2 regions of the Idiomarina sp. 28-8 genome follow, and region 2 is predicted to be linked to the other one. Evidence: predicted binding sites of a transcription regulator. Region 2 holds the regulator's gene; the other holds the start of a gene.

Region 1 (4,877 bases), on a different contig from region 2:
CCAGAACGCCATTTTCATCAGTTTTTCATCGAACTGCAGGTTCGGGCGAATGTAGCGCAGAATCAACAGGACGAAACCAAGCGCCAGGAATCCGTAAACACCAAATAAAGCTGCGTGTGCGTGAGTTGGTGTAGTGTTTAAGCCTTGTACATAGTACAGCGAAATAGGTGGGTTGATCATAAAGCCCAGCACACCTGCGCCCAGCATGTTCCAGAAAGCAACTGCAACGAAGCACAATAGTGGCCACTTAATGCGTTGCATCCAGGTTGCGCGTTTTTGCAGGCTGTAGTTTTCCCAGGCTTCGTAGCCCAGCACAATCAGCGGTACCACTTCTAACGCTGAGAAAGTAGCGCCCACGGCCATAACTGGCGTGGTTGTTCCGGCAAAGTACAAGTGGTGGAAAGTACCTGGTACACCACCGAGCATAAACAGTGACGCGGAAGCTAACGCAGCCACGGTTGCCATGCGGCGGGAAACTAAGCCCATGCTGTGGAAAATAAAGGCCAGTGACGCAGTTGCGAAAACTTCGAAGAAACCTTCTACCCACAGGTGAACAATCCACCAGCGCCAGTATTCCATAATAGAAATGTGAGTACGCTCGCCGTAGAAGAAGCCGGCACCGTAGAACAGGCCAATGGCAACAACCGAAGCGGTAAATAACGCCAGTAGGTTCTTATCGCCTTTGACTTTAAATGCACCGACAACACAACGCATCATCAGTACCAGCCAGAAAACGATACCCAGGAACTTACCAATTTGCCATAGACGACCTAAGTCGACGTATTCGTAGCCCTGGTGACCTAACCAGAAGTTAAGGTGCTCCGGCATAATTTGCGCAATGGCTAACCAGTTACCGATAAAGGTACCTGCGACAACCAGAACCAGTGCCCAGAACAGGATATCGACACCCAGTTTCTGATATTTAGGATCTTTACCGCCATTAATAATTGGGGCAAGGAATAAACCAGCAGCCAGGAACCCGGTGGCAATCCAGAACATAGCGGCCTGAATGTGCCAGGTACGGGTTAAAGAGTAGGGGAACCACTCTGAAATATTAATGCCGTAGAATTCCTGTCCTTCGACTGTGTAGTGTGCGGTTAAGCCACCCAGTAAAACTTGTAGCGAGAACAACGCAACCACAATAAACAGGTATTTACCTAAGGCTTTTTGTGACGGCGTGAGCTTAATTTTGGCTATGGGGTCATGCTCTGGAGCAACAGGGTCTTCTTCGTCGTGTTGACGTAAAAACGCCCATGCCCAGATTAAGAAGCCAACACCGGCAATTAAGAGAATAACACTGACAATTGACCAGATAATATTTTCCGCGCTAGGCACGTTATCTATCAAGGTTTCATGTGGCCAGTTGTTGGTATAAGTAATATCTGAGTCAAAACGTTCTGTCGACGCGGCCCATGCTGTCCAGAAGAAAAAGTCGTTCATTACCGCACGACGTGCTTCTGAAGGAAGCGTATTTTCTTTCATGGCGTAGTTAACGCGGGTAGGGCGTAGCTCCGGATCATCGCTGAACAGTTTTGAGTAATACTCGCCGGTTTGCTCAATGGCCTGAATGCGTCGTTCGCTTAGAATAACGGTATCTGAAGCTTTATCGTAAGTATTGGTCCGATACTCTTCTTTTAGCTCGTACTCTAGTTGGTTTTGCTGCGAGCCCGCTAGCTGTTCGTAGGGTTTACCAAAGACTTCGTTGGCGCGAATGTCCAGCCAGGCCAGAAGTTCGCGGTGTAGCCAGTCAGCTGTCCAGTCGGGCGCCTGATAAGCACCGTGCCCCCAAATTGACCCCAGTTGCATGCCACCAACAGACTGCCAGGCGGTTTGCCCGTCTAAAACAGACTCTTCGGTTGCAATGACTTTGCCATTGGTACTCATGAACTTATCCGGAATAGGCGGAGCTTCCCGGTAAACTTCCGTTCCAAAATACCCTAAAAGTCCAAAGGTAATTGCGAGAACCGCAATTAACGTCCACCAAAGCTTACGATAACCGGCCATAATTGACCTCCTTGATGCTGAACAGCTTCATATTGTTACTCCATAGATTTATGAGCAGAGAATTTTTATTAATTCGCTATGCATTTACCTAAGTGCAATATTGAGGCCATATTTTAATTTTTTGATAAATAAGGAATTTAATTTTAAAAGGGTATTTATGACTTAAGTTTATTAGGTTGTTTTTACTTTTATGGTTAAAAGTACCCTAAAGGTTATTTCTACCCTTTAATGGGTATCTCTTTAAGGCTCCTGTCATTTCTTTCTTCTCGCTTAAATCTTGAGCGGGATCAATGCGCCCGAAACAGACTTAACTATGCTGAAGCACAATATGTAGTGATTATTTTTAAATTAATAACAATATATGGTGTTTTATGCCGGTTTCCCCTACAAGCCTACATTACAGTGCGGAGCAAGTTGTCTGGCAAGAAGTGCCGGGAGAAGTTGCCTTAGCCTACACCATTACCGGCTGTCCGGTTGGCTGTAAAGGCTGCCACAGTGTGGATAGCTGGCCGGTGGGAAGCGGGTCGCCTTTAACGCAGGAACATCTGGCACAGCAGCTGCAAAAATACCGTGGGTTAATAACCTGTGTTTTATTTCTGGGCGGTGAATGGCAGCCCACAGCACTACTGAAACTATTAAAGCAAGTACGAAACGAAGGGCTGGAGACCTGCCTGTATACAGGCTATGAAAGCGTCTCTATATCCCTTCGCGAACAACTGACTTACTTAAAAACCGGGCCGTGGATTGCTGCCCGGGGCGGGCTGGAAAGCCCAACCACCAACCAACGCTTTTATGATTTACGGACCCGGCAGTTATTGAACTGCAAGTTTCAAACAGGAGAATAATTATGTTGCGCTTAAACGAGGAACAAGTCACTGGCAAAGTCGATTTCATTCACGAGTATCTGCATGCTCAAAACGCGGCCGATGGCTCGAAAATGGATGCCAACGCCAATGTCACACAAAAGAATATAGCAACGCTTGAAGCCGAGTTAATGAAAGACTTTTTTGTGCAGGTTAACCGTAAGCAAGTCAGCAATAAAATCAGTGAGCTTTTTGGTAACGAGCTGGCAAAAGAATACGTTCGTCAAATTGAAGACCATGAAATTTACGTGCATGACGAAACCAGCCTTAAACCTTACTGTGTTTCGGTCACTATGTACCCGTTCTTACGTGATGGCTTAACCAAGCTGGGCGGTGAATCTCAGGCACCCAAGCACCTGGAATCGTTTTGCGGCACCTTTGTTAACTTTGTTTTTGCGGTGAGCTCGCAGTTTGCCGGAGCCGTTGCCACGGTCGAGTTCTTAACTTACTTTGATTACTTTGCCCGTAAAGACTACGGCGACGATTATTTAAATACCCATCGTCACCAGATTGAAAACCATCTGCAGCACGTGGTGTATGCGCTGAATCAGCCTGCGGCAGCACGCGGCTACCAGAGTGTGTTCTGGAATATCTCTATTTACGACCAGCATTACTTTGACAGTATGTTTGGTGAGTTTGTTTTCCCTGCGGACTTCACTAAACCAGAGTGGAACTCGGTGAGTGCACTACAGGACTTCTTCCTGGATTGGTTTAATAAGGAAAGGGAAAAAACGATATTGACCTTCCCGGTGGTGACGGTTGCTATGCTGACCAACGAGGGAGAATGCAAAGATCAGTTGTTTGCCGAAAAAATCGCCGGGGAAATGGCAAATGGCAATTCCTTTTTTGTTTATTTGTCTGACAATGCCGACTCGTTAGCCTCCTGTTGCCGACTACGCAGCGAAATTAGCGACAATACCTTTTCTTATACCCTGGGTGCGGGTGGTGTCGCTACAGGCTCTATTAATGTCATTACCATGAACATGAACCGTTTGGTGCAGGATGGCAGAGATTTAGAGGAAGAAGTCAGCAAAATTCACAAATATCAGGTGGCTTACAGAAAGTTGATGGAAGAATACAAGAAAGCGGGCTTATTAACCGTGTACGACGCGGGCTTTATTACCCTGGACAAGCAGTTTTTGACTATTGGTATTAACGGCATGGTTGAAGCGGCTGAATCTCAGGGCATTACTGCGGGAAACAACGAGGCCTATAAAGACTTTGTGCAAAGCCATCTAAAAGTGATTTATGACGCAAACAAGGCCGCTAAAAAAGAATACGGATATATGTTTAACACCGAGTTTGTGCCCGCAGAAAACCTGGGTGTGAAGAACGCCAAGTGGGACCGATCTGACGGTTATAAAGTGAGCCGTGACTGCTACAACTCCTACTTTTATGCCGTAGAAGACGAAGATGCCAATGCGCTGGATAAACTGGTTCTTCACGGAAAAGAATTGATTGAATACCTGGATGGCGGTTCGGCATTGCATTTGAACCTTGATGAAAAGCTCAACACCTCAGGCTATTTGTCGTTACTCAATATTGCCGCGAAAACGGGCTGTAATTACTTCTGCATTAACGTCAAAATTACCATTTGTAACGCCTGCGAGCAGATTGATAAACGCACCTTAAGCGAATGTTCCAGCTGTGGCTCTGAGGACATTGACTACGGAACCCGGGTTATTGGTTACTTAAAACGAGTGTCTGCTTTTAGTGCAGGCCGTCGAAAAGAGCACCATTTGCGTCATTATCATCGCAAGCAGCCAGCCGAGGTTGCTGTGGGTGCGGCACAATCCAATAGGGTATTTCGCCGAGCAAGCTAAAGTGGCACAAAATGATTACAGAGAGGGATGAGTTTTCCCTCTTTCTGTAGCTCTCAGAATTCGAGTTTTGTGGTAATCTCCGCGCGAAAATTCCTGCCGGAATAATCAACCACTTTCATTCTTAACCACCAACCAACAAGGAGAGTTGGTGCAGTTTATCTTTGGGTTCTGAACTGCACTGAAAAAA
Region 2 (4,877 bases):
TACCATTGTAGTCGTGCAGGAAGCGTTCAAGCCAGGCCACCGATTCTGCATCCAGGTGGTTGGTCGGCTCATCTAGTAACAGCATGTCAGGCTTCGACAGCAACAGGCGGCAAATGGCCACACGGCGTCTTTCACCACCTGACAAGTTACCGATTTTTGCATCCCACTCCGGCAGGCGCAGTGCGTCTGCAGCACGCTCAAGAATGTTGTCGATATTATGCCCGTCTTTTGCCTGCAACAAGGCTTCAAGCTCACCTTGCTCTTTTGCTAAGGCGTCGAAATCTGCGTTTTCGTCGGCATAAGCGGCATAAATTTCGTCAAGCTTAGCGAAGGCCTCTTTTACATCTGCCACAGCCTCTTCAACGGTTTCTTTCACCGTTTTATTTTCATCTAACTGAGGTTCCTGAGGCAGATAACCAATTTGGATACCTGCTAACGGACGGGCTTCGCCTTCGTATTCATTATCAACACCCGCCATAATGCGTATTAAGGTCGACTTACCAGCACCGTTAACGCCTAAAACACCAATTTTGGCGCCGGGATAAAACGACAGAGAAATGTCTTTTAAAATCGTTTTCTTGGGGGGAACAACTTTGCTCACCCGCGACATTGAATAGATATATTGCGCCATAGCGACGTAAAATCCTTCTTATCAACAAAAAAGTTACTGCATAGTTTACTGTTATTTACGGACATCCCCAAACTTTGTTGTGCTGAACTAGGCACTCATTTGTGTTTTAAGGTAAAATAGCGGGCAAATTAAGACCATTTAATGATTTGGAGAGCTGTAATGCTGAAATCTGAGATGAACATTGCCGACTTTGACGCGGACTTATGGCAGGCGATGCAGGGTGAAGTTGAACGTCAGGAACAACACATTGAGTTGATAGCATCGGAAAACTACACCAGTCCGCGGGTAATGCAGGCTCAGGGGTCACAACTGACCAACAAATACGCAGAAGGCTATCCGCACAAGCGTTACTACGGCGGCTGTGAGTTTGTTGATAAAGTAGAAGACTTGGCTATTGAGCGGGCAAAAGAATTGTTCGGCGCCAAGTATGCAAACGTACAACCGCATTCCGGTTCTCAAGCCAACACCGCTGCCTTTATGGCAATGATGGAAGCCGGCGATACCTTTCTTGGTATGAGCCTGGCTCACGGCGGTCACTTAACACACGGCTCTGGTGTGAACTTTTCGGGCAAACTTTACAATGCGGTTTCATACGGCCTGGATGAATCCACCGGTGAAATTGACTATGCCGAAGTTGAAAAGCTGGCGCTGGAACATAAACCGAAAGTTATCGTCGCAGGTTTCTCTGCGTATTCAGGCATTGTTGACTGGGCAAAATTCCGTGAAATTGCCGATAAAGTTGATGCTTATTTAATGGTTGATATGGCGCACGTAGCGGGTCTGGTTGCTGCCGGCGTTTATCCGAATCCTGTACCTTATGCTCATGTTGTCACTACCACTACGCACAAAACTCTGGCGGGTCCTCGTGGCGGTTTGATTATTTCCGGCAGTGACGACGAAAAGTTACACAAGAAATTAAACAGTGCGGTATTCCCGGGTAACCAGGGGGGGCCGCTGTGTCACGTTATCGCTGGTAAAGCGGTGGCTTTTCAGGAGGCGTTGCAGCCAGAATTTAAAGACTACCAAAAGCAGGTGTTAGTGAACGCCAATGCCATGGTAAAAACCATGCAGGCGCGCGGTTACAAAATTGTGTCGAACGGCACTCAGAATCATTTATTCCTGGTCGACCTTATCGACAAAGATATTACTGGTAAAGACGCCGATGCGGCTTTAGGTAAAGCGTTCATTACCGTTAACAAAAATGCGGTTCCTAATGACCCGCGTTCACCTTTTGTCACTTCAGGTCTGCGTTTAGGCACGCCGGCAATTACTCGCCGCGGCTTTAAAGAAGCTGAGGCTGAGCAGGTCGCCAACTGGATTTGCGACGTGCTGGATGACATTGCTGACGAAAGCAAAATTAATGAAGTTCGCGAGCAAGTAAAAGCGTTATGCGCTAAGTTTCCGGTTTACGGTTAATTGCTATCAGTTGTAGAGCGCACATAAAGGAGTCAGGCAATGCATTGTCCATTTTGCGGCACACAGGATACTAAGGTTATCGATTCGCGATTGGTTGCGGATGGTGCCTCGGTTCGTCGCCGGCGTGAATGTAATCATTGCAAGGAGCGCTTTACAACCTTTGAAACCGCTGAGCTGGTTATGCCGCGGGTTATCAAAACTGATGGTTCCCGCGAACCATTTAACGAAGATAAACTCCGAAATGGATTGCTGAGAGCGCTGGAAAAGCGGCCTGTGAGTCTCGAGTTGATGGAGCAGGCTATTAACAAGATTAAATCCAGTATCCGGGCAACCGGTGAGCGTGAAATAAGCAGTAACTTCGTCGGCAGTCTGGTAATGGAAAATCTCAAGCAGATAGACAAGGTTGCTTACGTTCGTTTTGCTTCTGTTTATCGCTCGTTTGAGGACATTCGCGAATTTGGTGAAGAAATAGCGCGCCTTAATGACTGAGTTAAACCCGCAGTACTTTGACCATCAAATGATGCACCGTGCGTTAATGCTGGCACGGCGTGGGCTGATGACGACCAGGCCGAACCCTGCGGTTGGCTGTGTCATTACTCTCGGGACTGAAGTTGTTGGTGAAGGCTGGCATCATCAGGCTGGCGAACCTCACGCTGAAGTACATGCTTTGCGCGCGGCAGGGCAAAAAGCTAGGGGCGCAACGGCTTATGTCACGTTGGAGCCATGCAGTCATATTGGTCGTACACCGCCTTGTTGCGATGCGTTAATTGAGGCCGGAGTAAAACGTGTTGTGGTTGCCATGCAGGATCCAAATCCACGGGTCAGCGGTAATGGTATTCAGCGTCTGAAAGCTGCGGGTATTTCTGTGGACGTCGGTGTACTGCAATCGGCTGCGGAGAGTCTGAATCCGGGGTTTATTTCCCGAATGACACGACAACGTCCATGGGTAACCCTAAAAATGGCAACCTCACTGGATGCAAAAACGGCGTTGTCAGATGGCCGCAGTCAATGGATAACGTCCTCTGCTGCCCGCAGTGATGTGCAGTTTTTTCGGGCACAGGGCGATGCCATACTGAGTGGTGCCGCAACGATTCTGGCTGACGATCCTAAATTGACGGTGCGTGTTGACCAGTGGCCAAAATCAAGGGCACTGCCTGAGCCATTAAAACAGCCGGTACGTATTATTATTGACAGTCAGCACCGGGTGAATGATGAGGCCAGAGTTTTTGACTCTCCGGCGCCGGTTTGGTTAGTGCGCACAACTCCCGGTAAACCCAGTCGCCACCCACATTGTCATGAATTAATTATAGCCGCAGACTCTAACGGTAAAGTGAGTCTGCCGGCACTTATGGTTGAATTGGCTAACCGCGAAATTAACCAGCTATGGACTGAGTGTGGGGCAAATTTGGCGGGCGCTCTTATTCAGCAGCAATTATGCGACAGATTGATGATTTACAGTTCGGGTCAGTTATTGGGTCATCACGGACGTTCGGTTATCGACATGAACGAGCCGTTGAATTTAGCTTCAGCACCAAGATTTAAAATTATTGATCGTCGGCAGGTAGGCCCAGATCAACGCTTGGTAGCAGTACCTCATACACAAGATTAAAGGGTAAAGCGTTATGTCACTGCATAGCACAGAAGAGATTATCGAAGATATTCGTCAGGGTAAAATGGTTATCCTTATGGATGACGAAGACCGCGAAAACGAAGGCGATATCATTATTGCAGCCGAGTGTGTGACGCCGGAAACCATCAACTTTATGGCGCGTTACGGTCGTGGACTAATTTGCTTAACGCTGACTGAAGAACGCTGCGAGCAACTGAACTTACCGTTAATGGTGGATAAGAACAACGCACCATACGCAACAAGTTTTACTGTTTCGATTGAGGCTGCTGAGGGTGTAACCACAGGTATTTCCGCGGCGGACAGAGCGAAAACCGTGCTGGATGCTGTGAAAAAAGACGCCAAGCCCGAAGATTTAGTCATGCCGGGACATATTTTCCCGTTAAAAGCGAAGTCGGGTGGGGTATTGAACCGTGCAGGCCATACTGAGGCGGGTTGTGATCTTGCGCGTTTAGCTGGTTTTGAACCAGCCTCCGTTATAGTGGAAGTACTGAACGAAGATGGCACCATGGCGCGCCGCGCTGATCTTGAAGCTTTTTCTGAAGAGCATGGTATAAAAGTCGGCACCATTGCCGATTTAATCGAATATCGCTCGATACAGGAAAAAACCATAGAACGGGTGGCTGAATGTAATTTGCCTACGGCATTTGGCAAGTTCCGGTTAATCACTTATCAGGACACTATTGATGAACAGGTACATTATGCTCTTGTTCACGGTGATCTCTCGCAAGATAAAGCGACTAACGTACGAGTTCATTTGCAGGACACCTTCCACGATACCTTTTTAACGGAGCGTGCAGCAAAACGCAGTTGGCCAATTCAGAAAGCTATGTCCTATATTGCTGAACACGATGGTGTGCTGGTTATTATTGGTCGTCAGCAGACGCCGGAAAGCATCATTGCTCAGGTGTGTGAGTTTGAAGCTCAGGACAAAGGCGAACACAAGCCAACGACGTCGGCGTCAAATGCGTCCCGGAATGTCGGTTTAGGCTCACAGATTCTGGCAGACTTGAACATTCATAAAATGCACTTAATGAGCTCGCCAAAACGTTACTCTGCACTGTCAGGCTTTGGCCTGGAAGTGGTCGACTTTATTGAAGATAAAGACTAACCGCCGTAACTTCGTTGGAATTCATCAAGTAGTTGCTGGTGAGTCGGTGTGGCAACACCCGCCGTCTTACCAGCGTTAATTAAATAACCGGT

Evidence for each region. The regulator NrdR, encoded in region 2, represses ribonucleotide reductase genes. The targets are predictions, from matches to a motif close to AAACACNANATNTNGTGTTT.
Region 1: a site for NrdR is predicted at 2,324-2,343, ahead of nrdG (anaerobic ribonucleoside-triphosphate reductase activating protein). Genes of this name have one in related genera too.

Annotation. Positions count from the first base shown of each region.
Region 1 covers NZ_DF266789.1:634,995-639,871, reverse strand. The annotation lists gene RJ32_RS03225 (nitric-oxide reductase large subunit) at 1-2,004, opposite strand, end outside; gene nrdG (anaerobic ribonucleoside-triphosphate reductase activating protein) at 2,376-2,849, shown strand; gene nrdD (anaerobic ribonucleoside-triphosphate reductase) at 2,852-4,690, shown strand.
Region 2 covers NZ_DF266794.1:61,263-66,139, reverse strand. The annotation lists gene ettA (energy-dependent translational throttle protein EttA) at 1-631, opposite strand, end outside; gene glyA (serine hydroxymethyltransferase) at 791-2,047, shown strand; gene nrdR (transcriptional regulator NrdR) at 2,087-2,536, shown strand; gene ribD (bifunctional diaminohydroxyphosphoribosylaminopyrimidine deaminase/5-amino-6-(5-phosphoribosylamino)uracil reductase RibD) at 2,529-3,656, shown strand; gene ribBA (bifunctional 3,4-dihydroxy-2-butanone-4-phosphate synthase/GTP cyclohydrolase II) at 3,670-4,785, shown strand; gene RJ32_RS13900 (ketopantoate reductase family protein) at 4,782-4,877, opposite strand, start outside.